3 regions of the Vogesella lacus genome follow, and region 2 is predicted to be linked to each of the others. Evidence: predicted binding sites of a transcription regulator. Region 2 holds the regulator's gene; each other region holds the start of a gene.
The links. The regulator sigma-54, encoded in region 2, starts transcription at its own class of promoters, with help from an activator protein. The targets are predictions, from matches to a motif close to CTGGCACGCTTCATGCTT.

Region 1 (10,507 bases), on a different contig from region 2:
AACAGGCCACAGAAAGCCTGGCCGCAGGCAAACAGGATGCCGCCGTATTTGACCTCCTCGCTGATGGCCGGATCCAGCGCGAGGATTTGCCGGCGCAAGGCCAGCACGATGGCAGCCTGCTCGGGCTGCTGTTGTTGCCAGTCGTCCAGCAATTGCCGGACACGTTGGCCGCCAGCCTCGCCAGCGGTTTGCTGCTGCGCCAGCGCGATGATGGCCGAGAGGCTGGCGTGTGCCTGCGGGCTGTTGCCCCAGCAGCTGGAATGCAGCATCTGGCCGATGCGCCGGCATAGCGCAATCGCTTCTTCTGCGGCCAACTCGGCCAGCGTCTGGTAGCCGGCCTCCTCCAGCCGGCGGATCACCGTCGGGCCCACCCCTTTGAGTTGCAGCATGGCTTGTTTCTCGATTTCAGGGAAAGGCATGGTCGTCTCCAGACACGGACAGATCCGCCAGTGTCGCGCCCATCGCGGTGGCAATCAAGACAAAGTCATGCGCACTGATCTGCAAATGACCAAAGCGGAAGGCATAGCCCCAGTGTTGCGGATCGCGGATGAAAGTCAGCCCGGGCACGAGCGGCCGGATCAGCGCGGGCGTGGCCGCCACAAAGGCGATATCGCGCCGCCACGGGCGGAAGTTGTCAGCCATCTCGACCTGATACACCGCCTCATCGCTGACGAGGCCGATGGCGGTAAAGGCCTGACACAGCTCCTTGCCGCCGAAAACCTCGAGCGGCGAGTAGTAGATCAGCCCGTCGCCACGGCGCATGCGCGCCAGCGGCGCCCCCTTGCCGTGACAGAGCTGGGCAAAGCCGCCGGCCACGCCGCGGCCAACGTGATCGCGGCTGGCTACGCCTATCCAGAAGCGCTGGCTCATGGCTGCACATGCAGGCCGATGACATTGCCTTCGCTATCGCCAAACAGCGCGATATCGCCATTGCCATCGGGCAGGCTCATGCGTGGCAGCACGATCTGGCCACCGGCGGGCTCGATGCGCGCCAGCAGCGCGTCCATATCGGGGCCGCCATCCAGATAAAGGCGACTGCCGTTGGCCGCAGGCTGCAGGCGGTTGCTTTGCATGATGCAGCCGGGGTGCTCGTCACCGAGGCAGAACACCGCGATGCGGTCGTCCATGAAGTCTTCGACTTTCAGTTCCACATGAAACACCGTCTGGTAAAAACGCACGGCGCGGTCGAAGTCGGTGGCTGGGATTTCAAACCAGTGAACGAAGGGGGTCATGCTGCGGCTCCTGATGAGGTCGGCGGGTTTGCCTGACCGCAGTGTGCGCGCCCCCTGCTGACAGCATTCTGTCAGCAGGCCAGGAAATTGTTTTGTACTGTTGCAGACTGCACAGCAGCGCTGCTTGCTTTATGTAGTGAGGCGTTAGACGAATATCCTGAAATTGATGTGCAATTTATGACTTATGGCTTTTATAATTCGCGCTTTATTTTTCTGGTGCCGAATCATGCGCGCAATGCTGCTCAAATCCGCTGTCCTCCTGACATTGGCCATGCCGGCCTTTGCCGAGTCCTTACCGACCGAATCCTTGCAGTTTGGCTGGCTGGACAGCAACCAGAAACGGATGGAAAAGTTTGAGCAATACTTCTCGCGCGGGATGGCGCTGGACAGCATCAAGCTGGGCAAGAAAGCATTGGCGCTGCCTGAAGGGCAATGGCTGATTTACGAAACCAAGACCTTCAAGGGTGATATTCATAACGATGAAACCCGGGAACATTCCGGCAATACTGCCGGTGGCCAGCTGCATTTGCGGGACAGCAAGGGTGACAGTGAAATCATTGTACAGGTCGCGTTGTCCCGTGATGCTCTTAGCTATTGGTTGAGCGAGCTTGATGCTTTTTGTCGCGAGGGTGATATCGCTGATACCTCGTACAAAGCAGTGAAAAGCCAGCGTGATCTTATCAAGCCTGAGCGCCAGAGCTGTGTGAAGGTTTCTGCCGCCATCGAGAAAGACAGCCGCAATGGTGCCGAATATCTGGGAGTGTGGTCTGCGTTCATGGAAAGCCGTGAAGGTGATTATGTGCGCTATTCACACTTCCGCTACTTTCCGATGAGCAAAGGCCAAAGCTACGAGCAGGCCCTGCAGCAGGCCGAGGTGAAGGCACATATCGCCCAGCAATCGCGTTGGGCCAGCGACAGCAAGGCCGCCTTGGCAAAACAGCAGGGCTGGTAATCAGCCGCTGCGGCCTAGCTTGCGATACAGCGTGCTGCGACTGATGCCCAGTGCGCGCGCGGCAGCGCTGGCGTTGCCGCCATGCTCGGCCAGTACCTGCTGCAGACGGGCATTGTCCTGTGTCGCTTGCGGCTGTGGGCTGTGCATGCCGGCCGGCAGATGCCGGCAGTCGAGCACGGTGCCGTCGTCGACCAGTGCCAGCAGGGTGCGCAAGAGATTATCCAGCTGGCGCACATTGCCGGGCCACGGGTAGCGGCGGATGAAGTCGCACAGTGCCGGCGACAGCGAGATGCCGCGCCGCGCCGCGCCCTGTTGCTGCAACAGTCTGGCGGCAAGCTGTGCGACATCGCCGCGTTCGCGCAGCGGCGGCAACAGCAGCGGGTAGTGGGCGAGGCGGTAGTAGAGATCGGCGCGGAAGCGGCCGGCAGCGACTTCGGTGGCGAGGTCGCGGTGGGTGGCCGCCACCACGCGCAAGTCCACCTTGTAATTGCCGCCACCGAGCGGCACCACTTCACGTTCCTGCAGTACGCGCAACAGCCGCGCCTGCAGCGTCAGCGGCATATCGCCGATTTCATCGAGAAACAGCACGCCGCCATCGGCCTCGCGCAAACGGCCCTTGCTGCCCTGTTTGCGCGCGCCGGTAAACGCGCCTTCCTCATAGCCGAACAGCTCGGATTCGATCAGCCCCTCGGGGATGGCAGCGCAGTTGACCGCCACCAGCGGCTGTTGCCGGCGGCTGCAGGAGCGGTGCAGCGCCTGCACGAAGCGTTCCTTGCCGACGCCGGTTTCACCCAGCAACAGCACCGGAATATCGGCATCCAGGAGGCGCAGCGCCGTTGGCAGCAGCGCCGGTGGCAGGCCGCTGTCGACTTCGTTGCTGCTGGCGCTGTTGTTGGTGTCGGCCGGCTTGCGGCCAACCTTGTCAGTGATCGGTGTTTGAGTGGTCGCACCCTGTCTGGCTGCCGATGGCAGCTGCAGGCAGGCCGACAGCAGGCGGCCGTTGTGGCGCAGCGAGGCAATATGTTCGCCGTGGCGGCTCAGCCAGTGTTCGAGGCTGAGGCCGCTCAACGCGGCAAAGCGCGCCTGACCCAGCGCCAGCCAGTCGAGATGCAGCATGGCGAGGGCGGCAGGATTGGCCGCACGCAACACGCCGCCATCGTCAAACGCCAGTCTGGCGCAGCGCGGGGTAGCGAGGCCGGCCGGCTCGGCGGCAAAACGCAGCTGGTAGAGCTGGCGGCATTGCTGCTCGAACAGGCGTTGTTCGATGTGGCGCACCGCCGCCTCGACCTGTTGCAGGCGGGCGCTGCCGAGCTTGCGCGGCAGGCCGGAGACATCGAGCACACCGAGCACCTGGCCGAAAGGATCGCGGATGGCGCTGGCGGCGCACGACAGCTGGCGGTTGCGCTCCAGATAATGTTCGGCACCACGCACATGCACGGCGCCGCCCAGCACCAGCGCCGTGCCGATGGCATTGGTGCCGCGAATGTCCTCGCGCCAGTCCATGCCCGGCAGCAGCGCCACCCGTTCGGCCTTGTCGAGAAAAGCCGGATGGCCCATTTCCTGCAGGATCACCCCGTCGCCGTCGGCCAGAATCACCACATGGCCATCGTCCACCACGCTGTCGAACAGTGCATCAATCGCTGGCCGTGCCAGCTGCAGCCAGTCCTCGTTTTGCTGTTGCCGGCTCTGCAGTGCCAGCTGGTCTAGCGGCTCGCCCTGACGCGGTCGCGCCACCGACAGGCCGAGGCCCTGACAGCGTTGCCAGGAATGCAGGATCGGGCCGGGCAGGCTGCCGGCCGGCAGTTCTTCGCCATCCTGCAGGCGGCGGCGCAATTGGGCGAGGCTGATCATGCAAGGCTCCTGTAACGGTGTCGCGCGACAGTTGTCGCAGGCTGCGACAGTTTGGCTGGGGCAGTGTGGCCGATTATGACGCGCTCAGCGCCGGCAACAAGCCCTGAAAAACTGCCGTGATTTTTGCGGCGCAACAAGGTTGGCCGCAAAGTGCTGTGATCACTGGTGCTGGCTGATATTGCGCTGCAAAACCGGTGCGAGCTGGCACGCGGCGTGCACTGTGGTATCCGTCCCGCTATCGCGGTGGCCAATACAACAGGAGACACAAAGAGATGAGCAGCCTGCACCCTAGCCAGTACGGCCTGAACCTGAAATCCCGTTACGACAACTTTATCGGTGGCCAGTGGGTGCCACCGGTCGCCGGCCGTTATTTCGAGAATCTGACCCCGGTCACCGGCCTGCCGCTGTGCGAGGTGGCACGCTCGGATGGCGACGATATCGAGCTGGCGCTGGATGCAGCCCATGCGGCCAAGGCAGCCTGGGGCAAGACCAGCGTGGCGCAGCGCGCCCTGATCCTGCATCGCATTGCCGACCGCATGGAAGAAAACCTGAAACTGCTGGCCACCGTCGAGACCTTCGACAATGGCAAACCTATCCGCGAAACCACCGCCGCCGACCTGCCGTTGGCGATCGACCATTTCCGCTACTTTGCCGGTTGCATCCGCGCGCAAGAAGGCAGCATCGGCGAGATTGACGCCACCACCGTGGCCTATCACTTCCACGAGCCGCTGGGCGTGGTCGGCCAGATCATTCCGTGGAACTTCCCTATCCTGATGGCAGCGTGGAAGCTGGCACCGGCACTGGCCGCCGGCAACTGCGTGGTGATGAAGCCGGCCGAGCAGACGCCGCTGTCGCTGTTGGTACTGATGGAGCTGGTAGGCGATCTGCTGCCGCCGGGCGTGGTCAACGTGGTGAACGGTTTTGGCACCGAGGCCGGCAAGCCGCTGGCCACCAGCAAGCGCATCGCCAAGATCGCCTTCACCGGCTCGACCCCGGTTGGCCGCCAGATCATGAACTACGCCAGCGAAAACCTGATTCCGGTGACGCTGGAGCTGGGTGGCAAATCGCCTAACATCTTCTTTGGCGATGTGTGCGACAAGGACGACGCCTTCTTCGACAAGGCGATCGAAGGCTTCGTGATGTTCGCGCTCAATCAGGGCGAGGTGTGTACCTGCCCGAGCCGCTCGCTGGTGCACGAATCCATCTACGACCGTTTCATGGAGCGCGCACTCAAGCGGGTGGCCGAAATCAAGCAGGGCAACCCGCTGGACTTCGCCACCATGATCGGTGCCCAGGCCTCGTTGGAGCAGATGGACAAGATCCAGGGCTATCTGGCGCTGGGCAAGCAGGAAGGCGCGCGCGTGCTGGCCGGTGGCGAGCGTGCCCATCTCGGTGGCGCGCTGGAACAGGGCTATTACATCCAGCCGACGGTGTTTGAAGGCCACAACCAGATGCGCATCTTCCAGGAAGAAATCTTCGGGCCAGTGCTGTCGGTAACCAAGTTCCGCGATATGGACGAGGCCATTGCGATCTCCAACGACACGCTGTTCGGCCTCGGTGCCGGGGTGTGGACGCGCAATATCAACACCGCCTTCCACGTTGGCCGCAGCATCGAGGCCGGCCGCGTGTGGACCAACTGCTACCACGCTTATCCGGCGCATGCGGCCTTTGGCGGCTACAAGCAGTCCGGTATCGGCCGCGAAACCCACAAGATGATGCTGGACCACTACCAGCAGACCAAAAACCTGCTGGTCAGCTACAGCGAAGACAAGCTGGGCTTCTTCTGAGTCGTAGCCGAGTCGCGAATCCTCCATCCCCTTGCCCCGGCGTGTGCCGGGGCTTTTTTGCGTCAGCCTGTTGGTCTGCGAGATGGCAATAAACAGGCGCGACATAAGGGATAGGCAGCAAACAATGCGATTGTGGCTGGCCGATCTGGTAAAAAAACTCATGCCATAAAGATTTATAGCAATTAAAGAGAATTCAAATGTCGTGATTGATCGGCGCACTGTTTATCAAATGTGATATCAAGCTGGCTGACTCTGGTGTGACGTCTTGATCCAGATCGCGGTGAGAAGGAAGGCGAATCCGCATAATTGGCAGGTTTGATGCATGGCAAATGCCTATTCGGCCGCGGCTTTCGTGCCGCTTGTGAGAAATGGACCCGATATGAAAAGAATTTCCCTGAAAAAGCTGATGAGCATGATGGCGCTCATCCTGGTGGTGTTGCTGGGCGGCGGTAATGCCATGGTGTGGTATGGCAATCTGAGCTTGCAGCAGGCCGAGGTCGAGCAGGTAAAGCTGCACCGTGCGACCTTGCTGTTCAAGGATGTGCGTTTTCATGTGGTGCAGATCCAGCAGTTTCTGACCGATGCTTCGGCCGTGGGCGAGCTGGAAGAAGGCTTTGCCGATGCCAAGGAAAACGAGGCGCAGGCGCAGGCCAAGCTGGCTGAACTCAAGAGCTTGCTGCCGGCATTGGGCACCGATATCGCCTCGGCCAACGACAAGATCAGCCGCCTGCGCAGCGTAGGCGAGAAAATGGCCCATGCCTATGTCGAGCAGGGGCGCGAGGCCGGCAACCTGATCATGAAAAACGAGCAGGACGGCTTTGATGTCAGTGCCGAGGCGCTGGCCACGCAAATGGACAAGCTGACTGCCGATCTGGAAAACGCGCGTGTGGCCGCCGACGAGATGCAGGCGCGTTCCGAGCAGCGTTCCTTCATCATCTCGATTTCGGTTGCGGCACTGGCGCTGCTGATCGTGGTTGGCGGGCTGGCGCTGCTGTATCGCAAACTGATTGCCATGCTGGGTGGCGAGCCGGCTTATGCCATGGAAGTCAGCGATGCGGTGGCGCGGGGCGAACTGTCGCTGCAGATCGACAACCATTCGCGCGCCGAGCGCAGCGTACTGGGCCGGATGCAAAGCATGGTGCAGGCGCTGGCCAACCATATGCGCAGCATTGACAACGAGTCGCGCCAGATTGCGCAGTCGTCCTTCCAGATTGCCGATATTTCGCACCGTATTACGGCGGTAACCAAGGAGCAGGGCAACCATTCGCGTGATGTGCGCGAGGCGATGGACGAGCTGAGCCAGGCTTCGTCCGAGGTCAACCGGCTGGCGCTGGAGGCCGGCGAGAGCACCGGCACGGCAAGACAGCGTGCCGAACAGGGCCAGTCGGCGATCAGCGGCAATCTGGCCGAGATGAGCAGGGCGGTGGACGAGGTGCAGGCCGCCGAAAAGCAGATGCAGGCACTGGGCCAGGCCACCGTGCAGATCCATGCCATTACCAGCACGATCACTGAAATTACCGAACAAACCAACTTGCTGGCGCTGAATGCGGCGATCGAGGCGGCACGGGCCGGCGAGGCTGGCCGCGGCTTTGCCGTGGTGGCGGACGAAGTGCGCAAGCTGGCGCAGCGCGCTGGCGAGGCGACCCGCAACATCAACGAGATCATCAGCAATCTGACCACGCTGGTGAACCAGAACTCGCAGGCGATGCAGAGCATTATCCAGCGCACCCACAGCGGCATGGCCCGCGCCGAGGATGTGCGCGAAGTGTTTGCGCTGATCCTGCAGCAGGTGGAGGGCAATGCGCAGATTGCCGGCCAGATCGCGCGTTACAGCGAATCGCAGCAGGACAAGCTGGTGCTGCTGCGCAGCCGCCAGGACGAGCTGCTCGACACCATGGCGCGCAATGCCGACGAGGTGCACGCCACCGGCATCATCAGTAGCGATCTGTATCAGGTGACCGAACGGCTGCGGGTGATCATGCAGCAGTTCCAGTTCGAGCGGCAGGTGGTGGTCCAGCCGGCCAGCAACGAGCAACGCGGTGCGCCGCGCGTGTCGCAGCATCTGCTGGTGCAGCTGGAGGACGGCCAGGGCACGCAATACGCGGTGACGGCGGATTTCAGCATGACCGGCATGAAGCTGCGCGTGGCCAAGCCGCTGAGCGTCAAGGCGGGTGCCAGCGTCAATTTGCAGATCCAGATTCCGCATGATGACCGCGATGCCTATCGCAGCCAGTTGCCGCTGAAGCTGCCGGCGGTGGTGCAGTGGCAGCGCGAGGAAGACGGCGAGTTTCTGTATGGCGTGGAGTTTGGCCATATCAGCGCCAGCGAACGCAATAATCTGCTGGTGTGCTTCGACTACTACAGCCACGCCCCGCATTTCTCCTGAGTCGTCCGCGCAGGGCAAAGACCGGCATCGATGTTGGCCGCAAGGGGCAGACCCTTGCGGCCAACCTGCATTCTGGCATCGGTGTTGCCACGGCAAAATCCGCAACTTTTATCAATGCCGCCCCGCTAAGCTGCCCGGCATGGAGACAGTATGAAGAAACCCGCCACCCGCCAGGAATACGCCCGCCGCTTGCAGAGCGTGCTGGGGCTGATCTGGCAGCATCCGCAGCAGCACTACTCGCTGGAGCAGCTGGCCGAGGCCGCCTGTTTTTCGCCCTATCACTTTCATCGCATTTACCGCGAGATGATGGGCGAAAGCCTAGGCATGACGCAGCAACGTATCCGCCTGTTGCAGGCCGCCCGCGAGTTGGCCGCGCCCGCGGCGCGCAGCCTGCCGCGGCTGGCCGGAGGTCATGGCTACGGCAGCAGTGCCGCCTTTGTGCGGGCCTTTGCCGCCAGCTATGGCATGACCCCGGTGGCTTACCGGCGGGCGCGACTCGCGCTGCTCCAGTCATCCAGCCAACAGGAGGCCGCCATGTACCCCATCCGTATCCAGCAGCAAACCGACGCCATCACCCTGGCCGCCAGTCGCCATCGTGGCCCTTATATCCGGATCGGCGAGGCCTTTGCCCGCCTGCAGCTGCACAAGACCGCGCTGCCGCTGAGCCTGCCGCCGCGCTGGTTCGGCCTGTATCTGGATGATCCGCAATCGGTGCCGGAAAGCGAACTGCGTTCGGCAGCGGCACTGGCCGTGTTGCCGGGCCTAGCGCTGTCCGACGGGCTGGCGCTGATGACGATACCGGCCGGGCGCTATGCGGTGCTCGAGCATGTCGGGCCCTACAGTGAGCTGGCACACGCCTACCAGTGGCTTTACGGCGTGTGGCTGCCGCAAAGCGGCGAGCAGCCCGCTGATGTGCCGGTGATCGAGCAATACCTGAATCTGCCCATCGATACCCCGCCGGCTGCCTTGCGCACCGAGATCTGGTTGGCGTTGCAGTAACAGGCAGATCTGCCAAAAACAAAAAGCTTGGCCGCAAGCGTGGTGCTTGCGGCCAAGCTTTATCTTTCAGCACCGGCCGGAGACTGATCCGGCGCGCAGCGGCTTAAGCCAGCGTCGGGTAATCAGTGTAACCCTCGACGCCACCACCGTAGAAGGTGGCCGGATTCGGCGGATTAAGCTCGGCACCGGCAGCGAAACGGGCTGGCAAGTCAGGGTTGGCGATAAAGGCACGGCCGAAGGCCACGGCGTCGATCAGGCCGGCGCCGATCAGCTTTTCGGCCTTTTCCACGCTATAGCCGCCGGCGGCGACAATCTTGCCCGGATACACGGCACGCACGCGCTGGCGGAAATCGTCGCTCCACGCCGGACCACCAGCCCAGTCTGGCTCGGACAAGTGCAGGAAGGCGATGTTGCGCTTGGCGATCTCTCCGATCAGGTACAGCGCCATCTCTTGCTGGTCGGTTTCCGACAGGCCGTTGAACACGCCCAGCGGCGACAGGCGAATGCCGACGTGGTCGGCATCCCATTCGGCGATCACCGCATCGAGTACTTCCAGCACGAGGCGGGCGCGGTTTTCCACGCTGCCGCCGTACTGGTCGCTGCGTACGTTGGCCGCAGGCGACAGGAACTGGTCGAGCAGATAGCCGTGGGCACCGTGGATTTCAACGAGGTCGAAGCCGGCGCGGCGCGCATTGTCGGTGGCGCGACGGTAGTCTTCGATCAGGTCGGCGATTTCGGCGGTTTCCAGCGCGCGCGGGGTGGAAGTCGGCGCGCGTACCAGCTGGCCGTTTTCATCGCGGATATTGGTATTGCTGTCGGCCTTGATCGCCGACGGGGCCAGCGGCGCATCGCCGTTCGGCTGCAGGCTGGTGTGCGAAATACGGCCGGTGTGCCACAGCTGAATAGCGATCTTGCCGCCTTCAGCGTGCACGGCATCATTCACGCGCTGCCACATCTGGATCTGCGCTTCGCTGTAGATGCCCGGCGCGCCGGCATAGCCCTTGGCGGTCGGCGAGATGTGGGTGCCTTCGTTGATGATCAGGCCGGCACCGGCACGCTGGCGGTAGTACTCGATGGCGAGATCCGTCGGCACGTCGCCCGGCTCGGTGTTGCGCAGGCGGGTCAGCGGTGCCATCAGCACGCGGTTGTTGAGGGTAACGGCGCCAAGGCGCACGGGAGTCAGCAGTTTGTCGGCTTGCATGGGGTGTCCTTTTACTTGCGGTTTAGCGGTCGAATCCGAAGCCCTGGGCACGGGCGACCGGGGCAACTTGCGGGAAATACACTTGCTGGTAATAGCGGG
Region 2 (10,507 bases):
GTGCAGTCGTAGCGTTTTATCCAATCGCAGCGGGTATTGGCCGGTGATCCGGCCGTCTTGCGTGATTTCTACATAACTTGCACTGCTGTTGTCGGCTAGCTTTGCCTGCAGCAGCCAAAGGCTGGCCGCAAGCAAAACCAGTATCAGCATGTCGCCGATGCGCAGCACATTATTTGCCTTGCAGCTGCCTGTGGCGGATCAGGACTTGCTGGTTGTCGAAGGCTTCGGCCAGACGTTCTGCCAGATAGACAGAGCGATGTTGGCCGCCAGTACAGCCGATGGCAATCGTGACATAGCTGCGATTGTCGCTGCGGAAACGGGGCAGCCATTTTTGCAGATATTTCATCACGTCAGATTGCATCTCGCTGACCAGCTTTTCTTGAGCGAAGAAGTCCATGACGTCTTGATCGAGGCCGGTTTGCGGCCTGAGTTTTTCTTCGTAATAAGGGTTGGGCAGGCAGCGCGCGTCAAATACGAAGTCGGCATCAAGCGGAATGCCATGCTTGAAACCGAATGACTCGAATACAAGGGTCAGGCAGTCGGAGGCATCGGCATCTACAAGCAATTTGACCCAACTCCTTAGTGTGTTGGCTGACAGATTGGTGGTGTCGATACGATGGCCGAGCTCACGCAGATGTTCGAGCATTTCCCGTTCGAGATTGATGCACTCTTCTACGGTCAGACCGCTGCCAGACAGCGGATGTCTTCTTCTGGTTTCGGAGAAACGTTTGACCAGTGTGTTGTCGCTGGCTTCGAGAAAAATCAGGCGAGTATCAATGCCCTTGCTGCGCAGTGCCTGCATGGCACTGGGCAAGGCGGCGAGTGTCGCAGCAGAACGGGTGTCTACACTGATTGCCAGTTTGGGTTGTAGCTGATCATCGTGCAGGCTGACGACGTCTTCCAGCAACACGGCCGGCAGATTATCAACACAGAAAAAATCATTGTCTTCAAGCAGGCGCAGGGCAACCGATTTACCCGAACCGGAAAGGCCACTAATCAGAATCAGTTGCATGCTCTTGCTCACGTAACAAACTGGTATGTCTATCGATAAACTCTCTGGTGCTGTCGATACCGCGTAGCTGCAGGATGTAATTGCGCACAGCGGCTTCAACCAGTACAGCCAGGTTACGGCCGGCGGCAACGGGCAGGATGACCTTGCGCACCTTCACGCCCAGAATATCCTGAGTCTCGGACTGGATATTCAGCCGGTCGAGGGTTTGCATTGCCTGATCATTGGCTTTCATCAGGTGAATGATGAGTTTCAGCACCTTTTTCGGGCGAACGGCTGTCTCGCCAAAAATGGTGCGGATATTCAGAATGCCGAGGCCACGTACTTCAAGAAAATCACGCAGTAGGGCAGGGCAACGACCTTCCAGCGTTTCCGGGCCAATCCGGTACAGTTCGACCGCATCATCGGCCACCATGCCATGGCCGCGTGAAATCAGTTCCAGCGCCAGTTCACTCTTGCCCATGGCGGAGTCACCCATGATCAGCACGCCGACCTCGAGTACATCAAGGAATACGCCATGCATGACGGTTGAAACTGCCAGCGCTCGGGCCAGATAGATGCGCAGGACATCCATCAGATAGGGACTTTCCAGCGGGGTGCTCATCAGTGGCACGCCGTGGGTATGGCAGTAATCACGCAGCAGGTTGGGCACGTTTTGGGCATTGGCGACAATGACAACGGCCATGCTGCGGTGAAACAGCTGGTCAAGCGCGGTTCTGGCGGCAGCCTGTTCCAGCTTGTTCAGGTACTCCACCTCGGCAAGACCCAGCACCTGTACCCGGTTGGGGTGAATGAAGTTCAGATGTCCCACCAGTGCTTGGGTGGGTCTTTGTTCATCATTCGAAATAAGGTTATCGGCACCCGAACGACCGGCGATCCAGCTCAGATTGAGCTTGTGCTGATTTTCCTGATAGAGGCGGCGTACGCTGATATTAGGCATGGTCACTCTGGCCGCAGATCAGTTCATAAAGTTGTTCTGCATTACTTTCCGGGCTGTTCATTTGCTCGCGCAGGCTTCTGCTGGAGAAGCGCTGGGCGAGTTCGGAAAGTGCCTGCAGGTGAATATCTGTCGCCTGGTCCGGCACCAGTAGCACAAACAGCAGGCTGACCGGCTTGTTATCCGGGGCGTCAAAGGCGATAGGAGTGCTCAAACGGATGAAAACACCGGTGGCTTCTTTCAGGCCCTTGATGCGGCCATGAGGTATGGCGACACCTTGACCAAGTCCGGTCGAGCCCAGTTTTTCGCGGGAGAACAGGCTGTCAAAAACATCACTGCGGGCAATGCCCTGTGAGTTTTCAATCAGGATGCCGACTTGTTCAAACAACCGTTTCTTGCTGGATACATCCAGCCCGACCATGACATTTTCTGGAGAAAGGATTTTGCTAATGAGGCTCATCTTGCGTGGTGCCAGTAAAGAACGTTGGCCATTCTACGCTTTCCGGCAAGATTTCAATAGCCGATCAGGACGTAAGCGTGGTGGATTGTTTCAAACAAAAAGAACGGATAAGAAATCTTATCCGTTCTTGTCTTTGCAGGGTATCAGAGGGCTGCCTGATCCTGAATGATAGGGCTGACGCGGTGGTCAACCTGTTTTTCCTTGAACTTCAGAACCTGACGATCAAGCTTGTCTGCCAAGGCATCGATGGCAGCATACATATCGGCATCCGTCGCTTCGGCGTGGATGTCTTTACCCGCCAAATGCACGTTTACTTCGGCTTTCTGTACCAGTTTGTCGACAGACAATGTCACGTTGACACCGATAACATTATCTACATGCCTGGTAATCCGCTCCAGCTTGCTTTCTACATATTCACGCAGTGCTGGGGTAACTTCGAGGTGGAGACCGGTAATCTTGAGGTTCATACCCTTTACTCCTTCTTAAAGTGTCGCGAACGAAGTGTCGCGACTCAAGAAAATCAAAGTGACTTGCGTTGGCTGACCGGTGGTATCTGCATCGCTTCCCGGTACTTGGCAACCGTTCTTCTGGCTACCTGTATGCCCTTGGCGACGAGATGGTCTGCAATCGCACCGTCTGACAACGGCTTTTTATTATCTTCATGATCGATGAGTTGCTTGATGATGGCCTTGATGGCTGTCGCCGAACACTCACCGCCACTATCGGTATCAACAGAGCTGCCGAAAAAGTACTTCAGCTCAAACAGGCCTCTGCTGCACAAAAGATATTTTTGCGTGGTTACCCTGGAAATGGTTGATTCATGGAGTCCAAGCTCATCTGCGACATCCCGCAGAATCATCGGGCGCATGGCTACTTCGCCCAGCTCGAAGAACTCTTGTTGTCTTTCGACTATAGATTCCGCCACTTTCAGGATGGTGTCAAATCGTTGCTGAATGTTTTTGATCAGCCACCGTGCCTCTTGAAGTTGACCACCCAGATCGTGGCTGGTTCCTTTCTGTTGTAGCAGAGAGGCATACATCTGGTTGACACGAAGTTTGGGCAGGTTGGCCTGGTTTAGCCGGGCAACCCATCTGCGGCCAACCTTGATCACCCGGATATCCGGTGCAACGTAGTGGGTTTCACCGTGGTCAAAGCCACTGCTCGGGCGCGGGCGCAGGCTGGTGATCAAGCCGTGAGCGGCTTTCAGTGTCGGATCGTCAATGCTCAAGGCCCGCTTCAACTTGATGAAGTCACGGTTGCCCAGCAAGTCAAAATGCTGGCTGACAATGCTTGCGGCCAACTCGCGCGCGGGGTGCTTGTCATGGGGGGCATTGTCGAGCTGTAACAGCAGGAATTCCTGCAGATTAAGACTGGCAAAGCCGACGGGCTCCAGTTGGGTCAGCAGGCGACGCAGGCAGGACAACTCTTCCAGCTCGACATCCAGCTCAAGCGGCAGCTCGGCGAGTATCTCGTCCAGAGGGCTGGAGAGGTAGCCATCATCATCGAGCTCGTCGATCAGCAGGGCAATCAGGGCGCGGTCACGCTGGCTTAGTTGTAGTTCGCCGGTCTGGCTTAACAGGTGCTCGCGCAGCGAGGGCTTTTTCGGGGCGCTGAGGATGGGGTCAAACTCGTCATCATCATCGTGATTGCTGCTACTGCGGCTGCCCCAGTCAGCAGGCTCGTCAAATGCACTGCTGTTATCACTATCTTGTGAGGCGTTTTCTTGCGGGGTTTCCGGAGCTGTTTCGGCCGGTTGGTTGCGCTCTGGCCATTCGCTTGGCGGCACCAGCTTTTCTTCGCTTTCTTCCTGGCGTTCCAGCAAGGGGTTTTCCAGCAGATAGCGCTCCAGCTCGGAGCCCAGTTCGAGTGTGGACATCTGCAAAAGCTTGATGGACTGTTGCAGCTGCGGCGTCAGCGTCAGCTGTTGACTGGTCTTGAGCTGGAGGGTCTGTTTCATGCTTGTTTACAGATGGAAGTGTTCGCCCAGGTAGACACGTCTTACCTGTTCATTTTCAACGAGTTCGCCCGGCAGGCCGGAGGCCAGTACGCCGCCTTCCGAGATGATGTAGGCGCGGTCGCAGATGCGCAGGGTTTCGCGCACGTTATGGTCGGTAATCAGCACGCCGATGCCGCGTGATTTCAGAAACTGGATAATCTTCTGGATATCGATCACGGCAATCGGGTCAACGCCGGCAAATGGCTCGTCCAGCAGGATGAAGCGCGGTCGGGTGGCCAGTACCCGGGCGATTTCCACGCGGCGGCGCTCACCGCCAGACAGTGCCATGGCGTTGCTTTCACGCAGATGGCCGATGTTGAGATCGTCCAGCAGCAATACCAGCTCGTTTTCCAGCTCTTCACCGCGCAGGCCGGTGATCTCGAGCACGGCCTTGATGTTTTCTTCTACGGTGAGTTTGCGGAAAATCGATGCTTCTTGCGGCAGATAACCCAGCCCCATGCGCGCGCGCTGATGAATCGGCAGGTGGGTGATCTCCTGCTTGTCGAGTTCGATACGGCCGTCATCGGCAGCGATCAGGCCAACGACCATGTAAAAGCTGGTGGTTTTGCCGGCGCCATTCGGACCCAGCAGGCCGATCACTTCGCCACTGCTGATGTCCAGCGACACATTCTTTACGACGGTGCGCTTTTTGAAGGTCTTTTTCAGCTGGCGGATGGAAAGCGTGCTGCTCATGGCTTGCTCTTGGGTTGCAGGATCACGGTGACGCGGCCGGTGCTGCCGTTGGCGCTGCCATTGACTTCATAGTTCTCGGTCGCGGTGTTGTAGACAATGCGGCTGCCGCTGACCGAGTCCATGCCACGCTTGATACGCGCATTGCCGGTCAGAATGGCAAGGTCGCTGCCATTGTCGTATTGCACGCTGTTGGCCGAGCCTTCAACGAATTCGTTGCTGCCATCAATCTTCTGGCGGAACTTGACCGGGCCGCCACTGGCTTGCAGCTGCTGCTGGCCCTTGTTATCGCGTACCACAATGACTTTGTCGGCCTGAATCAGCAGAGTGCCTTGTTTGACATCGACATTGCCCTCCCAGACTGTGGTGCCTTTTTTCTGGTCAAGCGTGCCTTTGTCGGCGCTGATTTCGATCGGTTTGTCACGATCGGCCTTGTCGGCATGAGCCGGAACGGCAAGGCAGCTGATCAGTAACAGGGCTGGCAGGCTATGGCGCATAGAAGATCCTAACATTGGACAGAAATTCCAGAGTCTGGCTGTCCTGGCGATAAATGAAACCGGTGGCATTGAGCCTGGAGTTTTGCTGGGTCAATAGCAGCGGTGCCTGATTGCGTACTTCATGCTTGTTGCCATCCAGCTGCATGCTGGAGGTCTGCAGTACGATCGGCGTTTTGCCCGGCTGCTCCTGCTCCCAGCGGACATTGTCTTTCAGCTCGGCCAGCTTTTCCTGACGGTGGTAAGTCGCCGTCGAGGCGTTTACCGAGAAGTCGGCCTTGCCGTTCTGATAACGGGTCAGCAGTGGCTCTTGCACAAAGACCAGCGGATTGCGGGGCAGTTGCCACAGCGATTTGGCGTACAGGCGCTCTTGCAGCATGCCATGCTCGTCATACTGGCGCGCCTGCAGATTGCTGATGGTGTATTCCGGCTCGTTCAGATTCAGGTCTGGCCGGGCGAAGGGCTGCTGCGTCGTAACGATGTGCAGGTATAAGGCCAGCAGCGCCATGCCTAGCGTCAGTCCGAGCGGAAAGAGTCGTGCAGCGCGATTCATGCCAGATAGCTGTTCATCAGTGCGTCAAAGGTGCCCTGTGCCTGCATGATCAGCTCGCACAGCTCGCGCACTGCGCCGCTGCCGCCGTGATTGCCGGTGACAAAATGGGCATGCTGGCGCACGAAGCTCGGTGCCGCCGGAACGGCAACCGCGAGGCCAACCTTGCTCATTACCGGCAGGTCGATCACGTCGTCACCGATGTAGGCGCATTGTGCGGCAGTCAAGCCGGTTTTTTGCAGCAGGTCGGCAAAGGCGACACGCTTGTCGTGCACGCCTTCATAGTAATGATCAATACCGAGGCCGCGAGCGCGATGCGCTACGCTTGGGGCGGCACGGCCGGTAATGATGGCCAGTTGTACACCGGTAGACTGCAGCATTTTCAGGCCATGGCCATCCAGGGTATTGAAGGCCTTGAACTCTTCGCCGGAGGCGGTAATGAAAATCCGGCCATCGGTCAGCACGCCATCTACATCCATGATCAGCAGGCGGGTTTGCTTGGCCAGTTCGTTAATCGTTTGCATTGTCAATCTCAGATAACGCCTGCCTTCAGCAGGTCGTGCATATTGAGGGCGCCGAGCAATTGCCCGTCCTTGCCGGTTACCAGCAAGCCGTTGATCTTGTGTTGCTGCATCAGGTGAGCGGCCTCGCTGGCCAGCAGGTTGGCCGCAACGGTGCGCGGGTTTCTGCCCATCACGTCATCAATGTAGAGCCCGGCCAGATCCAGCGTGCGATCCAGCGTGCGGCGCAGGTCGCCATCGGTGAAGACACCGATCAGCTTGCCTTCACGGTCGCAAACGGCAGTCATGCCCAGACCTTTCTGGGTCATTACCAGCAGCGCTTCCTTGAGACTGGCACCGGATTGCACCTGCGGCAGGGCTTCGCCACTATGCATGATGTCGCGAATGTGTACCAGCAGCTTGCGGCCAAGACTGCCACCGGGGTGGGAGAGGGCAAAATCCTCGGCCTTGAACTGGCGGATTTCGAGCAACGCTACTGCCAGTGCGTCCCCCAGCGCCAGTGCGGCGGTGGTGCTGGCAGTCGGGGCGAGGCCCAAAGGGCAGGCTTCCTTTTCGACGCCGGCATCCAGATGGATATTGGCCTCACGTGCCAGTGTGGATTGTGGGCGGCCGGTCATGGCGATGATGGGCGTGCCCTTGCGCTTGAGCGCTGGCAACAGGGCGATGATTTCGTCGCTTTCACCAGAGTTGGACATTGCCAGCAGGATGTCCTTGTCGGTAATCATGCCAAGGTCGCCGTGGGCGGCTTCGGCCGGATGCATGAAAAAAGCCGGTGTGCCGGTACTGGCCAGTGTTGCGGCAATCTTGTTGCCGATATGACCGGACTTGCCCATGCCGCTGACAACTACACGGCCCTTGCATGCCAGCATCAGTTCAACACTGCGGACGAACTGCTCGTCCAGTCTTTCCGAGAGCCTGGTAATGGCGGCTGCCTCGATTTGCAGCGTTTCTCTGGCCAATTGCAGGCAAGTTTTTGGGTCAATTTTCATAGTCGGTAATTATATCAGCTTATAATCACTCGGCACCTGTCAGCTGGTGCAAGATTTGCTTAATAACCATTGCCCTCAGGCCAGGAGTGTTGTTCCGGATGCATGACCTCTCACCTATTGTTCTTGTCTTGCTGGTTGCAGTACTGGCGGTAACCGCCTGCCGCAGCCTGCGAGTCCCCCCCATGCTGGGCTATCTGGTGGTCGGTTTTATTGCCGGCCCCGGTGTCATGCACCTGATACCCGAGGGGCCGGAAACCGAGTTTCTGGGTGAGATCGGCATTGTCTTCATGATGTTCTCCATCGGCCTCGAATTCTCGCTGTCCAAGCTGCGCGCCATGCAGCGGCTGGTGTTCGGAGTGGGGGGCTCGCAAGTCGCGCTTACCATGCTGGTGATCGGCATCATAGTCTGGTGGCTGAGCGGTAGCGGTCTGGCCGGCTTTGCAGTGGGTGGTGCGCTGGCGCTGTCTTCGACGGCGATTGTGCTCAAGCTATTGTCCGAGCGCGTCGAGATGGCGCAGCAGCATGGCCAGCTGGCGGTTGGTGTGTTGCTGTTCCAGGATCTGGCGGTAGTGCCGTTGCTGATCTTGCTGCCGGCTTTTGCGGCCAACTCTGATCAGCTGTGGATGGATCTGGGTCTTGCCTTGCTGAAGGTCATCATCGTGATGAGCCTGTTGCTGGTATTTGGCCAGCGCCTGATGCGGCCGTGGTTTCACATGGTGGCCAGCAAGCGCTCCAGCGAGCTGTTCATGATCAATGTCTTGCTGGTGACCTTGGGCGTTGCCTACCTGACCCAGCTGGCCGGCCTGTCGCTGGCGCTGGGTGCCTTTGTCGCCGGCATGCTGATTTCCGAAACCGAATACCGCTATCAGGTTGAGGAGGACATCAAGCCCTTCCGCGACATCCTGCTGGGTTTCTTCTTTGTCACCGTCGGCATGAAGCTCGATGTCGGCGTGCTGGTCGAGCAGTCCGGCAGCATCATGGTGATGCTGTTGCTGCTGTTGCCGGTCAAGATCATCGTGATTTTCCTGCTGGCACGTGCCTTCGGTCATCGCGCCAAGGATAGCCTCAAGGGTGCGCTGGCCCTGGCGCAGGGTAGTGAGTTCGGCTTTGTCCTGCTGGCGCTATCCGGCAATCTGGGCTTGATCAGCAGTGAAGTCGAACAGTCGGCGTTGGCCGCAATCGTATTGTCGATGTTGCTGGCACCGTTCCTGATCCAGTACGCCGACCGCATCTGCAAGCTGGTGATCCGCGAGGACTGGGCGCAGCAATCGGTCGATCTGCACCAGATTCTGGTGCAGACCATGGCCAAGGACGAGCACGTGATTATTTGCGGCTACGGTCGTAGCGGTCAGTCGCTGGCGCGCTTGCTCGAGGCCGAAGGCATCTCCTTCTTTGCATTGGATCTGGACCCGGAGCGCGTGCGTGAGGCATCCGAAGCCGGCGATCCGGTGGTATTCGGCGATGCGGCCAAGCGCGAGGTATTGATGGCAGCCGGCGCGATGCGCGCCAAGACCGTGGTGATTACCTTTGCCGATACCCATGCGTCCGAGCGCATTATTCATGTGGTGCATGATTTACGCCGTGATCTGCCGGTGATTGTGCGCACGGTGGATGACAGCGATGTCGAGAAGCTGCGTGCTGCCGGTGCCGACGAAGTGGTGGCCGAGGTGATGGAAGGCAGCCTGATGCTGGCCTCGCACGCACTGATGGTGCTCGGCGTGCCGATGAGCCGTGTGCTGCGCCGTATCCGGAGCGTGCGCGAGCAGCGCTACAGCCTGTTTACCGGCTTCTTCCGCGGGGCCAGTGACGATGCAGAGGGGCTGGATGACAGCGAGCAGCCACGGCTGTACAGCATTCCGCTGATTGCCGGTGCCAGTGCGGTTGGCCGCTGTATCGGTGAATTCAGGCTGGATGATATGGCTGTCGGCATTCGCGGCATTCGTCGTGGTAACCGCCGTATCAACGAGTTTGACAGTGCCTTCGAGCTGGAAGAAGGCGATGTGCTGGTGTTGCTGGGCCGTCCGGCGGCGCTGGCGCAAGCTGAAATCCGTCTGTTGCAGGGGGATTGATGACTGCCTGCAAACTGGTTTATCAGGATCCGCGCTTTTATCTGGTCAGTAAGGTGGCCGGCGTCAGTTTTCATCAGGATGACGATGAGGCCGGCCTGCTGCCGCAGGTGCGCGAGTTGCTGAATGATGAAGCCATCTGGCCGGTGCATCGCCTCGACAAGGTCACCAGTGGCCTGTTGCTGCTGGCGCGCAGCAGCGAGGTGGCCGCACAGCTGGGTGCCGCCTTTGCCGAGCGGCGTGTCAACAAGTTTTATCTGGCGCTGTCAGCGGCCAAGCCCAAACGCAAGCAGGGCCTGATTCGCGGCGATATGCTCAAGGCGCGCGGTGGCGCCTGGCGGCTCAGCGAAACGCTGGCCAATCCGGCCATTACCCAGTTTTTCAGTTTCAGCCTGACGCCGGGCCTGCGCCTGTTTGTGCTCAAGCCGCATACCGGCCGCACGCATCAGCTGCGGGTGGCGATGAAGTCGCTGGGTGCGCCGATCTACGGTGACGAGCTGTATGGCGGCGCACAGGCGGATCGTGCCTATCTGCACGCCTGGCGCATCCGTTTCGCGCTCGATGGCGACTCGTTCGACTTTTGCGATCTGCCGGATAGTGGTGAAGCCTGGCCGCAAGAACTGCTGGCCGCGACACTGCAGCAGCACGAAGCTGCCAATCTGCCGTGGCCAAGGCTGCCGGGCTTGCCGGATGCGGCTGGCGCGATGTAGGCTGTAAGTGCGGCACTACAAGGCCGCACTTACGGAGTCAAACATGAACCTCAAGGCTTGTTTATCCCGTCAAGCCGTGCACTAC
Region 3 (10,507 bases), on a different contig from region 2:
TTGTCGTGGGCGACATTCACGGCTGTTTCGATGCCTTGCAAGCCTTACTTGTGCAGGCTGGCTTCGATGAGTCAGTCGACCGGCTGCTTTCGGTTGGCGATCTGGTAGACCGTGGCGCGCAGTCGCGCACGGTGCTGGATTGGCTGGCCAAGCCGTGGTTCTACGCCGTGCGCGGCAATCACGAACAGATGGCCATTGACTATCAGGATGGCAGCGACTGGCAGGAGCGCTATCAGCTCAACGGCGGTGACTGGTTCATGACCTTGCCGGAGGCCGAGCGCGAGCCCTATCGAGCCGCTTTTGCTGCATTGCCGCTGGCGATGATGCTGGCGGTAGGCGAACGTACCGTGGGCATCATTCATGCCGATTGTCCCGAAGATGACTGGCAGGTGCTGCCGCAAAGGTTGGCCGCAGACGATCTGGCACTCTGCAACAATGGCGAGACTCTGCGGCGTGAGTGTACCTGGTCGCGTGAGCGCTTCCGCGGCGAGGCAAGAAACCGCGTGGCTGGCATTGATCTGCTTTGTGTCGGGCATTCTGTGGTGCCACATGCGCGTCAGCGGGATAATGTGTTGTATCTCGATACAGGTCAGGTCTACGACGGTTATCTGAGCATGCTCTGTCTGCAAGACATGTCCTTGCATGTACTGGCGGCTGCCGTGCCGGATGCGGAAGTTGCTGATGCTTGATCTGGAACAAGTTTTTGCTGAAAACTTTCTGTTACTTCAGGCGTCATGAGAATATCGGCAACCTGAGAAACCGCAGCCACCTTGCCCGGGCTGCGTCAAGAAGATAAGGAAAACAGCATGATGAAGAAGATTCTGTTGGTTCTGGATAGCGGCGACGGTGCCGCCGGAGCCCGTGATTACGCACTGGAGCTGGCCAAATCGCACCAGGCTTCCCTGACTGCTCTTGCCCTGATTGATGCTGCACCGCTGCTGGATGGCGAGGCGATGCCGGCTGGCGCTTATGCCTACCGTGCGGCGCGTGATGCCAGCCTGGAGAAGCGCTGGCTGGAAACCGCGCGCAATCTGCTGGACGATGTGCGTGATCGCGCTGGCGAGCTGGCTATCGAGCTGTCTTCGGCGGTTGCCGAAGGTGGCCACCCGGAAGACGAGCTGGCCAAGCATGCACCGCTGCACGATGTACTGGTGGTGGCTACCGAAAGTCATCTCGGCGATGTCGAGCAGGAGCATGACAGCCGCTGGCTGGAAAACTACCTGCTTAATCCGGCGCGCCCATTGTTGCTGTTCTCCCCGGATGTGAAAAAACCGGCCGCCGCGCGTTGTGTGCTGCTGGCCTATGATGGCAGCCCGTGCGCCGCGCGTGCCTTGCAGCAGTTCGTGTTCCTGGGGCTGGCGCATGATTTGCCACGCAAGGTCATCGCCAATCATGCCGATCCGCAAGAGGCCGAGCGTCTGGCGGCAGAGGGTGCAGCCTATCTTGCCAGCCACGGCCTGCCAGCCGAGCCGCTAGCCCTGTCGGCACGTGGCTCCAACTCGCAGATCCTGATCGCCGAGTGTGACAGTCAGGGCGCCGCCTTGCTGGTGATGGGCGCATTCGGTCATAACAGCTGGAAAGAGAAGCTGTTCGGGTCGACTACCCGCACGCTGATGAAGCACAGCCATGTACCGGTGCTGATGTTCCATTGATGTTTTGAGATGATAAAAAGACTGCGGCCAACCTTAGCAAAGTTGGCCGCAGTCTTTTGTATCGTACCGATATCAGCCGGCGAGCTGTTTGAAGAAGTAGCGTGTGGTGTGCAGGCTGCCGTCAGGGCTGGCGGCATAGTTGGGGATGTCACCGGCGTGTTGCCAGCCCCAGCGTGGATAGAGGCGGGCTGCGTGCGAGCCGGCATCGGTATCCAGCACCAGCAGCGTACGGCCATCGGCCTGCGCAGCTTCTTCTGCCACTTGCATCAGCCGTGCGGCAAGGCCCTGGCCGCGGGCTTGCGGATGCACCATCAGCTTCTGGATTTCGGCGCGGTGGCGGCCATTACGCTTGCCGCAAGGGGCCAGCTGGATGCTACCTACGATGCCTGCCTCGTTTATGGCCAGCCAGCAGCGCAACTCCGGGCCAAGGTTGGCCGCAAGGCCTTGCCAGTATTCTTGCGCGCCACGGTCGTCCAGCGTGGCCAGAAAGCCGATTGACGCGCCACCTTGCACGCAGCTTTGCAGCAGCGCTGCCAGTTGTGCCAGATCGGCAGCTTCGCCGACCTGCCATTCGCGGATCCTCATTCGCCGCCCTCCAGTCCGAGTTCCTGAATCTTGCGGGTCAGTGTGTTGCGGCCCCAGCCCAGCAGTTGTGCGGCCTCGACCTTGCGCCCGCCGGTGTGGGCGAGGCCGCTCTGGATGCAGGTGCGCTCGAAGCGCGCGGTCAGGTCATCAATAATGCCGGTTTCGCCGGCCGCCAGGCGCTGGCTGACCTCGCGCGCGAGCAGTGTGCACCAGTCGGCCGTACTGGCGGCTTGCGGCGGTGCGATGCCGGTGTTGCCGGGTATCGGCTGCGAGCTGCTTTCTGCCGTCACTGGCACATCGCGGAACTCGGGCGGCAGATCGCCGAGGTCAACCGTCTGGCCGGGGGCCATCACGGTAATCCACTGACACAGGTTTTCCAGCTGGCGCACATTGCCGGGGAAGGGGTAGTGCTGGATGCGCTGCATCGCCGCCTCTGTCAGGCGCTTGGCTTCCATATCCAGGTTGGCCGCGGTGCGCGACAGGAAGTGGCGTACCAACAGCGGAATATCCTCGCTGCGCTCGCGCAGCGGCGGCAGGCGCAGGCGGATCACGTTCAGGCGGTGAAACAGGTCTTCGCGGAACTTGCCTTGCTTGACGTGTTCTTCGAGGTTTTGGTGGGTGGCGGCAATCACCCGCACATTGGCCTTGACCGGGGTATGACCGCCGACGCGGTAGAAATGGCCATCGGACAGCACGCGCAGCAGGCGGGTCTGCAGCTCGGTCGGCATATCGCCGATTTCATCGAGAAACAGCGTGCCGCCTTCGGCCTCTTCAAAGCGGCCACGCCGGGTGGCGACTGCTCCGGTGAACGCGCCTTTTTCATGGCCGAACAGCTCGGACTCCAGCAGATCGCGCGGAATGGCGGCAGTGTTCAGGGCGATAAACGGTTTGCTGGCGCGTACCGAGTGGCGATGCAGCGCTTCGGCCACACGCTCCTTGCCGGAGCCGGATTCGCCGGTAATCAGCACGGTGACGCTGGATTGCGACAGGCGACCGATGGCGCGGAATACGTCCTGCATGGCGGGGGCCTGGCCCAGCAGCGAGGGCATCGCCTCGTTATTGCCGAGGCTGCTGCCATTGTCGCGGCTCTGGGCGAGTGCCCGTTCGATCAGGGTGACGGCCTGGTCGACATCAAAAGGTTTGGGCAGATATTCGAACGCACCGCCCTGAAAGGCCGCTACGGCCGAATCGAGGTCGGAATGCGCCGTCATGATGATGACCGGCAGATCCGGGTGCTCCTGCCTGACCTTGGCCAGAAACTTCAGGCCGTCAGTGCCGGGCATGCGCACATCGCTGATGATGACGCTGGGTAGCTGATCGTACAGCGCGTTCAGCGCATCATCCGCGCTGGAAAAGCTCTGCCAGCTGATCTGGCTGCGGCTGAGCGATTTTTCCAGCACCCAGCGGATGGCTTTGTCGTCGTCGATGATCCAGACGGATTGGGTCATGGCTTAGCCTTTCTTGTTATGCATCCGGGCCGAAGGGCATCAGGATGTTGAAGCAGGTGTGCCCCTGGCGGGATTCGAATTCGATGATGCCGCCGTGCTGGTGGACAAAAGTCTGCGCCAGCGTCAGGCCGAGGCCGGTGCCATCGGCGCGGCCGGTCACCAGCGGGTAGAACACGTGGTCGCGGATTTCCTCGGGAATGCCGGGGCCGTTGTCGATGATCTGGATATGCAGCGCCAGATTGTGGCGCTTGCGTGCCAGTGTTACCTGACGGGCAACGCGGGTGCGCAGGGTGATCTCGCCTTTGCCATGCATGGCCTGGGCGGCGTTGCGCACGATATTGAGCACGATCTGGATCAGCTGCTCCTTGTCGGCAGCCAGGCCGGGCAGGCTGATATCGTAGTCGCGGCGAATCTGCAGGCCTTGCGGGTACTCGGCCAGCAGGATGCTGCGTACCCGTTCCAGCACTTCGTGGATATTTACATCGCTGGCGATCTGGCGGCGATGCGGGGCCAGCAGGCGATCGACCAGGGTCTGCAGGCGCAGCGCCTCCTCGCGGATCACGCTGGTGTATTCGAGCAATTCCGGCCGGTCGGCGATTTCGTGCTCCAGCAATTGCGCCGCACCCCGGATGCCACCCAGCGGGTTTTTGACTTCATGTGCCAGATTGCGGATCAGCTCGCGGTTGGCTTGTTGTTGCAGCAGCAGACGCTCTTCATTGGCGATACGCAATTGCTGCTCGATCGGGCGCAATTCCAGCAAGGCCAGTCGCGGCGGGCTGTCGATGGGGGTAACAGTCAGGCTGACGTGTAGCGGGCTGCCACTTTCCGGGGCTAGCTCGAGGTCGTGCTCGATATAGCTGCCGGCATGATCGAGCGCCATCTGCACCGCATTACGCAAGGCGCGGGCATCGCGAAACAGGGTGTAGAGGCTGTGGCGCTGCAATTCCTTGCGGCCAACCTTGAGCAGGCTTTCGCAGGCGGGATTGGCGAAGTGCAGTTCGCCATTGCGCTGCACCACCATCACGGGCGTGTCCAGCAACTCCAGTCCGGCGTAACTGGCGGGCGATGAGCTCGGGTTCATATAGGGCATCCGCAATCTTTCCTGTTAGCTAGCAATAAGCGCGCCATGCGCTGATCGGCCTGAGAAAATCAGATTGCCCTATTATGGTGCATATTCATGCACCATGCTTTACTTCGGTGCGTTCTCCATATTCAGCTCGCTTTGCAGTGCTGAAATATTTCGTTCGCGATCGGTGATCTCGTCCTGCAGCTTGCGTTTTTGTGTGGTGTCGGCATTGCTGGCTGCTTGCAAGGCCTTGCGCGCATCGGCCAGTGCCTTTTGCTCGTTGGCCAGCTCGTCCTGCAGGATGCGATTACGGCCGCGGTCGCGGTTGCGCTGGGTCTCGGGTTTGACGCTGGGGATATTGCCGGTGCTTTGCTGGCGCGGTGTGCTGGGCGCTGCTGGCGCAGCAGAAGGATTGGGGCTGCTGTTGGCGATGCCGTTGCCGCCATTGCCACCACCACTGGATGGTGTGACCAGAAAAGGCTTGGCACCCTTGATCGGGATATTGGTAAAGGTCACGCGGCCATCCTTGTCTACATATTTGTAGATGGTATTGGCCTGGGCCGTGCTGATGCCGCTGAGCAGGCAGAGCAGGGCAATCGTGGTGAGAGGGCGGCTGGACATGCCGGAATGATAGCAAACAAACCGGCTGCATTAGCAAGTGCCGGGCTTGGCGCTTTAAGACGGCAAGTCATGTGGCGGGCCAGTCATTGAAAACGCCCGAAGACTGGCATCTTCGGGCGTGTGCTTCACGGGTTTAGAACTGCCAGCTCAGGTCAAGACGGAAGTCGCGGCCAGCCTCAGGGTAGCCCAGCACTTTTTGCTGTGCGCCCTGATAGGCGTAGGTGGCCTGGTCGTAATACGCCTTGTCGAACAGGTTCTTCACGGCAAAATTCACGCGTGGCAGGTTCTTGCCGCTTGGCTTCCAGCTCAGGTAGACATCATGCACGGCATAGCCATCCTTGCGCATGGTGGTGCCGTTGGCCGCCACCGGCTGGTAATCGATGCCTTCGGTCAGACGGCCCTGCCAGCCAAGCTCCAGCTGGTATTGCGGCAGCTGGTAGCCCAGATGCGCAACCCAGGTGCGACCGGTGTAGGTGCCAAGGCCGAGGTCGCCATCGCCGAGCAGACGGCCATTCAGCTTGGGTTTGCTGTGGCTGACATTGAGGCCGGCGCTCAGCTGGCCCAGCTGATAATCGGCAGACAGCTCATAGCCCTTCACCTTGGCGGTGCCGGCATTGTCGCGGCAGACGCCACGCGGCGGGGTGCACAGCAAGGAGGTGACGAAGTTGTCGATACGCTGATTGAAGACGTTGGCCGCAAGCTTCAGGCCGCCACGCTGGTATTGCAGGCCCAGTTCGCTATTGCTGGCTTTTTCCGGGTCAATCTCGCTGGCGTTTTTCCAGCTGGCGATATCCAGCATGAAGGCTTCCTTCAGACCGACGCCGCGCAGTGCACGGGCGTGGCCGCCCTTGAGCTGCCAGTTGTCATTCAGGTCGAAGGTAGCCTGCAGGCTGGGGCTGGCGCCACTGCTACTGAAGTGCTGACCATGATTATCGCGGTAGTCATAGCTGTCAAAACGCAGGCCAGCCGCCAAGGTCAGTGGCGAGAAGCTGAGCACCGCCTCGGTGTAGCCGCCCAGCACGCTGGCGCGTTCATGGCCGCTGCCGGTGTTGTTTTGCGAATTGCTGATCTGGCGGGCGCGCGACTCGTCTTCGCGCCAGTTCAGGCCGTAGCGCAGCAAGTGCTCGCCGAGACTGGACTTCAAATTGATATCCAGACCGTGGGTGCGCAGCGATTCGCCATAGTTGCGGCCAACCTTGCTGGTGCGATCGCTATCGACAGCCGAGCGATGCAGCAGCACTTCGGCCTTGTCGATAGCGCCAAGACCAAGCGCCTGGTAGCGGATGCTGCTGGTGTCGCGCAGCTGGCTCTGCGGAATCGGGTCATTCGGCACCACCGGATGGAAGAAACCCACCATATTGGCGCGGGCATTACGGATACCGTGTTCGTCGCTGTGCTGGTAATTGAATTGCAGCGATTGCTTGTTGGCCAGTGGCACGCCGAGCTTGAACAGCACATTGTCCATATTGCTGTCGGACTCGTTCAGGCGCTGGCCATTGCCGTCCTTGTAGTAGTCCTGTTGCTGACGGCTGAGGCTGAACAGCAGGTCGCTGCCGTTATCCAGCACACCAAAGGCGCTGGCATTGCTGCGCCAGCCCTTGTTGCTGGAAACACCTAGGCCGACGATGGCGCCGCTGCGTTCATCGGCGCGCAGCAGATCACGCGCGCTGACGGTTTCGAGGCGCATCGCACCGGCCAGTGCACCCGGGCCGGCACTGGCCGAGGCCGTGCCTTTTTCGACTTCGACTTTTTTCAGCAGCAGCGGATCTATCATCAGCGCCGTCTGGTGATGGTAGATCTTGCCATTGTGAAAGGCGCCATCGATGGTCATGTTCAGCAGCGACTCTTCAAGGCCGCGGATATAGACCTTTTGCGCCACCGGATTGCCGCCGCCGCCGATGCTGATGGCGCTGTCGCTGTTGTAGATGTCCTGCAGGTCCTGTGCCTGTTGCTTGGCCAGGGTTTCCTGATTGATGGTCTGGTCCTGGGTAGGTGTGGCGGTGACGCGGATGGTCGGCAATTCGGCGGCATGGCTCGCGTAAGGCAGGGTGGCCAACAGGATGGCGAGTAGCGTCGGGCGGAACGGTGTTTGGCGCATGGGCGGCTTTCGGTCTGGTGTGCTTGTTTGTTAATGAGAATTTATCTCATTATTTTCCAGTGAAATACCGGTCATGGCCTTTGCGCAAAGGCTAGCCAGTTTTGCCCGAGAGGCAAAATGCTGGTGAGCAGGCATGAAAAAACCCGCAAGCCGAAGCTTGCGGGTTCGCAGCGTACGCGGGTCGAATCGCTTACAGGCTGTAGTACATCGCGAATTCTACCGGGTGGGTAGTCATGCGAGTCAGGTTGACTTCTTTCATCTTCAGTTCGATGAAAGCGTCAATCCATTCATTGGAGAACACGCCGCCACGGGTCAGGAACTCGCGGTCTGCGTCCAGAGCGGCCAGCGCTTCATCCAGCGACGCGCACACGGTCGGGATCAGCTTGTCTTCTTCTGGTGGCAGGTCGTACAGGTTCTTGTCGGCAGCATCGCCCGGGTGGATCTTGTTCTGGATACCGTCCAGACCCGCCATCAGCAGGGCGGCAAAGCACAGGTACGGGTTAGCCAGCGGATCCGGGAAACGTGCCTCGATACGACGGCCTTTCGGGTTGGCCACGTGCGGGATACGGATGGAAGCGGAACGGTTCTTGGCGGAGTAAGCCAGTTTAACCGGTGCTTCGTAGTGCGGAACCAGACGCTTGTAGGAGTTGGTGCCCGGGTTGGTGATGGCGTTCAGGGCCTTGGCGTGCTTGATGATACCGCCGATGTAGTACAGGGCAGTGTCAGACAGGCCGGCGTAGCCGTCGCCAGCAAACAGGTTCTTGCCGTCTTTCCAGATCGACTGGTGAACGTGCATGCCGGAACCGTTGTCGCCAACGATAGGCTTCGGCATGAAGGTCGCGGTCTTGCCGTAGCTGTGAGCTACGTTGTGTACCACGTACTTCAGGATCTGGGTCCAGTCAGCGCGCTGGGTCAGGGTGCTGAACTTGGTGCCGATTTCGTTCTGGCCGGCGGTAGCCACTTCGTGGTGGTGAACTTCAACCGGTACGCCCAGTTCTTCCAGCAGCAGCACCATGGCCGAGCGGATGTCTTGGGACGAATCAACCGGCGGAACCGGGAAGTAGCCGCCTTTTACGCCAGGACGGTGACCGGTGTTGCCACCTTCGAACTCTTCAGCGGAGGCCCAGGCAGCTTCTTCTGCCTTGATCTTCACGAAGCAGCCGGACATGTCGGTGCCCCAGGTGATGCTGTCGAAGATGAAGAATTCTGGCTCCGGGCCGAAGTAGGCGGTATCACCAATACCGGAAGCCTTCAGGTAGGCTTCGGCGCGCTTGGCTACGGAACGTGGGCAGCGGTCGTAACCCTTGCCATCGGCCGGGTCGATCACGTCGCAGCTCATGAATACGGTTGGCTCGTCGAAGAACGGATCGATCTTGGCGGTTGCCGGATCAGCGATCAGCAGCATGTCGGAGGCTTGAATGCCTTTCCAGCCAGCGATGGAGGAACCATCGAACGCGTGGCCGTTTTCGAACCATGCGTCGGCATCGCTCAGCAGAACGTGAGCCGGAATGGTGACGTGCTGTTCTTTACCCATTGTGTCGGTAAAGCGCAGGTCTACGAATTTAACGTCGTTTTCGGTAATGAGCTTGACTACGTCTGCAACCGCCATGGTGTTCTCCTGTAGAGCGACAAGGTGCATCAATGTGTGATGACGCAAATTTCAGTGTGCTACGTCTAGCATGAAGTGTGCCAGCTCGTGGCGCGGGAAATCCTGGGCTATTTTGCCATATTTGCCATGACAGGCACGTGGCATTTGCTGTCTGGTATGCCCATATTTGGTGCTTGCGCACTCAATTGGTGCTTTTGCTTGGTCTTGCACCATGCTGGGGCTTGATTCGGGCTGATGACAGCCGTCAGACGCTGTATTAAGGTAGGGTGATATCCAAAACCAGACGGGAAACGAAGATGGCAAACGAACTGATCTTGCAGCAAGCAGCGCAGCGTGGTGAACAACAGGGCATCAGCTACGCCGGTCTGTTGACCCCGGCCGAAGCCTGGCAGCTGAAGAGCGCGCGCGAGGACGTGGTGATTGTCGATGTGCGCAGCGCGGCAGAGTGGCAGTTCGTCGGCGTGGTGCCGGATGCCTTGCGTATCGAGTTGCGCAGTTTCCCGGGTATGGTGCCGAATCAGGCTTTTGTCCAGCAGCTGCAACAACAGGTGGCCAGTGACAAGACGGTCTTGTTTCTGTGCCGCTCCGGTGCGCGTTCGGACGAGGCTGCAAGGTTGGCCGCAGCGGCGGGTTATTCACATGCCTACAACATTCTTGAAGGCTTTGAGGGTGACCGTGACGAGGCGCAGCATCGCGGCAATCTGACCGGCTGGAAAGCGGCTGGCCTGCCGTGGATTCAGGGCTGACTTGCAGTTTGCGCTGCCTGAAGGCAAAGTGTGCAGACGTCCATAGAGGCAGCAACCTGCTAGGTCCGCAATTTTCTGTTTGGGAAGAAGTGAATCATGACTGATCGTTACGCCGTCATCGGCAATCCGGTTTCGCACAGCCAATCGCCATTCATTCATGCCGAGTTTGCTGCTGCCAGCCAGCAACAGCTGCAATACGAGAAGCTGTTTGCCGAGCTCGACAAGTTTGATGAGGTTGTCAAAGGCTTTGTCGCTGCAGGCGGCAAGGGGCTGAATGTCACCCTGCCGTTCAAGGGTGATGCCTTCAAGCTGGCGGATGAAGTCAGCGACAACGCCAGGTTGGCCGCAGCCGTGAACACCCTGAGCTTCCGCGATGGCAAGATCTACGGTGACAACACCGATGGCATCGGTCTGGTGCGCGATATTGTCGAGAATATGGATGCACCGATTGCCGGCAAGCGCGTGTTGCTGCTGGGTGCCGGTGGTGCCGTGCGTGGCGTATTGCCTAGCCTGATGGCCGAGCAGCCTGCCAGCATGACGATTGCCAATCGCACCGTCAGCAAGGCGCAGGATCTGGCCACGCAGTTTGCCGAACTGGGCGAGATTGCAGCCGTTTCTTACGATGCATTGGCAGGTCAGCAGTTTGATATCGTGATCAACGGTACCTCCACCAGCCTGTCCG

Region 1: the regulator sigma-54 is predicted to act here: its motif matches at 4,237-4,254, upstream of adh (aldehyde dehydrogenase).
Region 3: the regulator sigma-54 is predicted to act here: its motif matches at 9,146-9,163, upstream of glnA (type I glutamate--ammonia ligase).

Annotation. Positions count from the first base shown of each region.
Region 1 is NZ_CEETQT010000013.1:59,965-70,471, forward strand. Features, by position in the region: gene ACZ9W6_RS15990 (DUF1801 domain-containing protein) at 1-419, opposite strand, end outside; gene ACZ9W6_RS15995 (EVE domain-containing protein) at 406-870, opposite strand; gene ACZ9W6_RS16000 (VOC family protein) at 867-1,232, opposite strand; gene ACZ9W6_RS16005 (hypothetical protein) at 1,459-2,184, shown strand; gene ACZ9W6_RS16010 (sigma-54-dependent Fis family transcriptional regulator) at 2,185-4,035, opposite strand; gene adh (aldehyde dehydrogenase) at 4,308-5,822, shown strand; gene ACZ9W6_RS16020 (methyl-accepting chemotaxis protein) at 6,202-8,208, shown strand; gene ACZ9W6_RS16025 (AraC family transcriptional regulator) at 8,359-9,207, shown strand; gene nemA (N-ethylmaleimide reductase) at 9,311-10,408, opposite strand; gene ACZ9W6_RS16035 (NADPH-dependent oxidoreductase) at 10,431-10,507, opposite strand, start outside.
Region 2 is NZ_CEETQT010000007.1:94,264-104,770, forward strand. Features, by position in the region: gene ACZ9W6_RS10460 (NusG domain II-containing protein) at 1-168, opposite strand, end outside; gene rapZ (RNase adapter RapZ) at 170-1,012, opposite strand; gene hprK (HPr(Ser) kinase/phosphatase) at 993-1,949, opposite strand; gene ptsN (PTS IIA-like nitrogen regulatory protein PtsN) at 1,942-2,406, opposite strand; gene hpf (ribosome hibernation-promoting factor, HPF/YfiA family) at 2,550-2,873, opposite strand; gene ACZ9W6_RS10485 (RNA polymerase factor sigma-54) at 2,927-4,363, opposite strand; gene lptB (LPS export ABC transporter ATP-binding protein) at 4,370-5,095, opposite strand; gene lptA (lipopolysaccharide transport periplasmic protein LptA) at 5,092-5,589, opposite strand; gene lptC (LPS export ABC transporter periplasmic protein LptC) at 5,579-6,139, opposite strand; gene ACZ9W6_RS10505 (KdsC family phosphatase) at 6,136-6,660, opposite strand; gene ACZ9W6_RS10510 (KpsF/GutQ family sugar-phosphate isomerase) at 6,669-7,646, opposite strand; gene ACZ9W6_RS10515 (cation:proton antiporter) at 7,745-9,715, shown strand; gene ACZ9W6_RS10520 (TIGR01621 family pseudouridine synthase) at 9,715-10,422, shown strand.
Region 3 is NZ_CEETQT010000005.1:205,908-216,414, reverse strand. Features, by position in the region: gene ACZ9W6_RS08560 (metallophosphoesterase) at 1-689, shown strand, start outside; gene ACZ9W6_RS08555 (universal stress protein) at 807-1,652, shown strand; gene ACZ9W6_RS08550 (GNAT family N-acetyltransferase) at 1,725-2,237, opposite strand; gene ntrC (nitrogen regulation protein NR(I)) at 2,234-3,685, opposite strand; gene glnL (nitrogen regulation protein NR(II)) at 3,702-4,766, opposite strand; gene ACZ9W6_RS08535 (DUF4124 domain-containing protein) at 4,875-5,372, opposite strand; gene ACZ9W6_RS08530 (TonB-dependent receptor domain-containing protein) at 5,506-7,470, opposite strand; gene glnA (type I glutamate--ammonia ligase) at 7,661-9,079, opposite strand; gene ACZ9W6_RS08520 (rhodanese-like domain-containing protein) at 9,376-9,825, shown strand; gene aroE (shikimate dehydrogenase) at 9,922-10,507, shown strand, end outside.